2 regions of the Massilia sp. 2TAF26 genome follow, and region 2 is predicted to be linked to the other one. Evidence: riboswitches for the same ligand, from Rfam matches in the RefSeq annotation. Region 2 holds a riboswitch; the other holds the start of a gene.
The links. Region 2 has a riboswitch for thiamine pyrophosphate ahead of AB4Z32_RS20645 (TonB-dependent siderophore receptor). Riboswitches for the same ligand answer to the same signal wherever they lie in the genome.
Positions count from the first base shown of each region.

Region 1: it holds a riboswitch for thiamine pyrophosphate, as region 2 does, so the genes downstream of both, thiC (phosphomethylpyrimidine synthase ThiC) here and AB4Z32_RS20645 (TonB-dependent siderophore receptor) in region 2, are expected to answer to the same signal.

Region 1 is NZ_JBFRFV010000004.1:80,795-83,243, forward strand. Features, by position in the region: gene thiC (phosphomethylpyrimidine synthase ThiC) at 1-1,202, opposite strand, end outside; TPP riboswitch at 1,273-1,373, opposite strand; gene AB4Z32_RS05540 (hypothetical protein) at 1,507-2,037, shown strand; gene AB4Z32_RS05545 (DUF6159 family protein) at 2,057-2,449, shown strand, end outside.
Region 2 is NZ_JBFRFV010000023.1:51,448-53,896, forward strand. Features, by position in the region: gene AB4Z32_RS20635 (iron-containing alcohol dehydrogenase) at 1-561, shown strand, start outside; gene AB4Z32_RS20640 (hypothetical protein) at 656-955, shown strand; TPP riboswitch at 1,015-1,117, shown strand; gene AB4Z32_RS20645 (TonB-dependent siderophore receptor) at 1,173-2,449, shown strand, end outside.

The DNA of each region.
Region 1 (2,449 bases), on a different contig from region 2:
GGGCGCAGGCCGTCGCCGAGGCTGAAGGCGACGTCGTAGGCCTTCATGATCTCGCAGATCTCTTCGAAGCGGGTGTAGAGGAAGGATTCCTTGTGGTGGGCCAGGCACCACTTGGCCATGATCGAGCCGCCGCGCGAGACGATGCCGGTCAGCCGGTCCGCCGTCATCGGAATGAAGGGCAGGCGCACGCCGGCGTGGATGGTGAAGTAGTCGACGCCTTGCTCGGCCTGTTCGATCAGGGTGTCGCGGTAGATTTCCCAGGTGAGTTCCTCGGCCTTGCCGTTCACCTTTTCCAGCGCCTGGTAGAGCGGCACGGTGCCGATCGGGACCGGGCTGTTGCGGATGATCCATTCGCGCGTCTCGTGGATGTGCTTGCCGGTCGAGAGGTCCATCACCGTGTCGCCGCCCCAGCGGATCGCCCAGGTCATCTTCTCGACTTCCTCGCCGATGGAAGAGGTGACGGCGGAGTTGCCGATATTCGCATTGATCTTCACGAGGAAGTTGCGGCCGATGATCATCGGCTCGGATTCCGGGTGGTTGATATTGGCCGGCAGGATGGCGCGCCCGCGGGCGATCTCGTCGCGCACGAATTCGGGCGTGATCACGGCGGGAATGGAAGCGCCGAAGGACTGGCCCGGATGCTGGCGCCCCAGCAGGGCGGCCATTTTCTTCCCGGTCGGACCGGCGGCTTCGAGGCTGCGCAGGTATTCCTGGCGCCGCAGGTTCTCGCGGATGGCGGCGAATTCCATCTCCGGCGTGACGATCCCCTTGCGCGCATAGTGCATCTGGGTGACGTTGCGGCCGCCGGCCGAGCGGCGCGGTTTGCGCTGCAGGTCGAAGCGCAGTTCGGCCAGCTTCGGATCGCGCAGGCGCTCCTGGCCATAGCGCGAGCTGGGACCGGCCAGTTCGACGGTGTCGCCACGCTCGCGGATCCATCCGGAGCGCGGGCAGGGCAGGCCGGAGCGGATGTCGATGCGCGCCTCGGGGTCGGTGTAGGGCCCTGAGGTGTCGTAGACCCAGACCGGCGGATTCGGCTCCGCGCCAAAGGATGCCGGTGTAGGCGACTGGTGGATCTCGCGCATCGGCACCCGGATGTCGGGGCGCGAGCCGGCCACGTAGACCTTGTGCGAGTTGGGAAGAGGCGTCACGGCCGCGGCATCGACCGTGGCGCTGGCGGACAGGAATTTCGGATCGGCGTTCAAGTGCACTCCTTGTATCACTGAAGATCGGCGATCCAGCGGAGGAGTGCAAAGAAACGTAGCACGAGGGCGTACGCGGACTCTGTAGCTTCCCTTCGCTGGCATTATCCAGATCAGGTTCGGAGGGTATTTCTCACCCGCGCGGTTGATGGCGCAGGACCCCTAGCGTTGTTGCCGCCTCATGAAAAGGCGACGGGCGGAGTGTACGTGGGTTTTGGGACAATGGCAATGTGGTCGCATCGAACGTGCGTATCGCCCGTGAGAATGCGCGCATATCTGCGCCATCCGTCCTGCTAAGCTTCGCACGATGAAAAAGATGACGACCATTCGCAGCCTTGCGTTCACGCTGCTGGCCCTGCACGCGGCGGCATCCGAGGCATGCCGTGTACCGCCGGCCGGACAGATCGTCACACCCGACGAGCAAGTCCTGATGGCGGGGGATGTGGCTGTCGCGCAGGCGATCGGCGCCACGCCACTGGGCGATTACCTGGTCGAATACCGCTTCCAGACGCTGGAGCAGCTGAGGGGGACGGGCCGGCAGGTATTCACCGTGATCGGCGGCCCCGAAGGCTTCAACAACAAGGACAGCAGTTTCAACAACCACTGGGACCCCGCGTTCTGGAAGCGTGGCGGAGGCCGCACCATCAACGGCTCCGACTGCGTCCTGCGCCCTGGTTTCGTGGTAGGCAACACCTATCTCGTGTTTCTCGGGCTGCAGCCGACCTGGCGCAGCTTCGAGAAGATCGAGATGGCCGGCGGCAGGCCGAATCCCGACGACCGATGGCTGGCCTTTGTAACGCAGAAGCTGGCCCCGTGGCGCGACTACCCCGCCCGCTAACTCACCGAGGAGAAAAACCATGTTCGACCGTCTCAGCCGCAGTTTCCGCCTCGTCGGCGCCAGCGCCCAGGTGCTCAGGCAGGACAAGCACCTGATGCTGTTCCCCATCATTTCCGGCCTCGCCCTGTTCCTGGTGCTGCTCGCCTTCGCGCTGCCGCTGCTCGGCCTGGACTCGATCGACGGCGTCAAGCAGGGCGGCCTGTATTCGACGGCCTTCCTGTTCTACGTGGTCCAGTACTTCGTCATCTTCTACTTCAACACGGCGCTGGTGGGCGCGGTCGTGATGCGGCTCGAAGGCGGCAGCCCGACCCTGGGCGACGGCCTGCGCATCGCCAACAGCCGCATCGGCACGATCTTCGGCTATGCGGTCATTTCCGCCACCATCGGCGTGATCCTGCGCGCCATCCAGGAG
Region 2 (2,449 bases):
CAGTACATGACGGTGCCGGCCGATGCCAAGGTGCAGGACCGCTTTGCCGAGGGTCTGCTGCAGACCCTGGTGGAAGAAGGTCCGCGCGCGCTGGCCGAGCCCGACAACTACGCGGTGCGCGCCAACCTGATGTGGACCGCGACCCTGGCCCTGAACGGCCTGATCGGCGCCGGCGTGCCGCAGGACTGGTCCACCCACATGATCGGCCACGAACTGACCGCGCTGTACGGCCTGGACCATGCACAGACCCTGGCGCTGGTACTGCCGGCCATGCTGCGCGAACGCCGCGATGCCAAGCGGGCAAAGCTGCTGCAGTACGCGGCGCGCGTATGGGGCCTGCGTGACGGCGACGAAGATGCGCGCATCGAGGCGGCCATTGCCCGCACCGAGGACTTCTTCCGCGCAGTCGGCGTGGGTACCCGCTTTGCCGACTATGGCCTCGGCAAGGATGTCGTGCCGGCCGTCGTCGCCGCCCTGGAAGCGCACGGCATGACGAACCTGGGCGAAAGCGGCGAGGTCACGCTGAACGTGAGCCGCAATGTTCTCGAGCGCTGCACCTGATGTAGACGCACGGTGGGGTGCGCGGACAGCCGTGCACCCCGCTTTGTTCTGGCAAGCCAGACTGGCACTCGATATCGCCAAAGTTCAATTGCTCATGAACATCGCCTGCATCGCCTGGGACTCCCCGCGTATCACCGGATGGATGCGCGGCAAGCGCATCGACGCCGTGGTCTGGACCGCCCTGCCCGCCAAATTCGACGGCGCCAGCGGCCGTGCGCCGACGGCCGGGGAAGCCGTCGCCTGGCTCGGCAGTCTGCGCGGCGACGAGCGCGCCAAGGCCGAGGACTACATCCGCCGCACACCCGCCCACATCGACACGCCCTACCGCCGCCTCATCGAAGCCCGCCTGGGCTGGCGGCCGTTGCGCGAAGCCTACATAACGCAAAGAAGCTGAGCGCCATCCGGCGAGCATTGCCAGACTCGCCACGCTCGCCCGCATCCGTGCTACACTCGCGCCTTCGCTAGGGGTCCTGGAAGCCGATCTGCTTCCGGGTGAGAGATACCCTTCGTACCTGATCTGGATAATGCCAGCGAAGGAAAGCGCAACGCGGTGCCGAACGGCGCCCACTCCAGTTTGCCCTTCCCCGAGCCGGCGCGAAGACGAGCAAACAATGAAACCACAACTGAAGTACCCGATCCTCGCCTGCGCCATCGCGCAAGCCTTCTCCCTCAACGTCCATGCGCAGGAACAGAACGGCCAGCCGATCGCCGAAGTGGTCGTGACCGGCGCCCGCGCCGGACTGGAACGCGCCGCCGTCGGCGGCTTCTCCGAATCCTCGCTGTGGGAAACCCCGGCCTCGATCAGCGCGATCGACCGCACCCGGATGCAGGACCTGTCGATCCGTAATGCCACCGAGGCGATGCGCTACGACGCCTCGGTCAGCGACGCCTACAACGCGGTCGGCTATGCCGAACAGTTCTCGATCCGCGGCTTCGCCCTCGACAACAACTACAGCTACCGCAAGGATGGCTTCGCGATTCCGGGCGACACCCAGATCCCGCTGGAGAACAAGGAACGCATCGAGGTGCTGAAGGGCCTGGCCGGCCTCACCGCCGGCATCGCCACCCCGGGCGGCATCGTCAACTACGTGACCAAGCGCCCGACCAATACCCCGCTGCGCTCCGCCACCGTCGAAGTGAGCGAGCGCGGCACCCTGTACGGCACGGTCGACCTGGGCGGCCGCTTCGACGACCGCCGCTTCGGCTACCGCATCAATGCCGCCGCCGCCGACCTGCATTCCTATGTGCGCGGCGCCAACGGCGACCGCCAGTTCGTGTCCGGCGCCTTCGACTGGCAGATCAGCCCGGACGCCCTGTTCCAGGTCGACTTCGACTACCAGCACAAGGCCCAGCTCACCGCACCCGGCTATCAGCTGATCCGCAACGAGGTGCTGCCGTCCGGCGTCTCCGCCAGGCTGCTGCTCAATGACCAGCCCTGGGCCCGTCCGGTCGATACCCGCGACACCAACCTCGGCCTGCGCTTCGAGTACAAGCTGGCGGACGGCTGGAAAGCGCTGGTTGCCGCCAACAAGCACTGGTTCAAGCGTAACGACTACACCGCCTTCCCCTACGGCTGCAGCAACGAGGGCGCGGGCTACTATCCGGGCTTCTGCTCGAACGGCGACTACGACGTCTACGACTACCAGAGCGAGGGCGAGCGCAAGACGCCGTGGGGCCTGCAGGCGATGCTGCAGGGCCGCTTCGCCACCGGCGCGCTGCGCCATGAGCTGACCGTCGGCGCCTCGTATTCGGAGCGCCACGACAGCTTCGGCGACTATGTCTACGACCTGGTCGGCTACAGCAATATCTGGCATCCGCTGGACACCCCGCACGCCGGCCCGGACCGCGTCACCGGCCCCGTGTTCGAACGCCGCAGCGACCAGGAGAG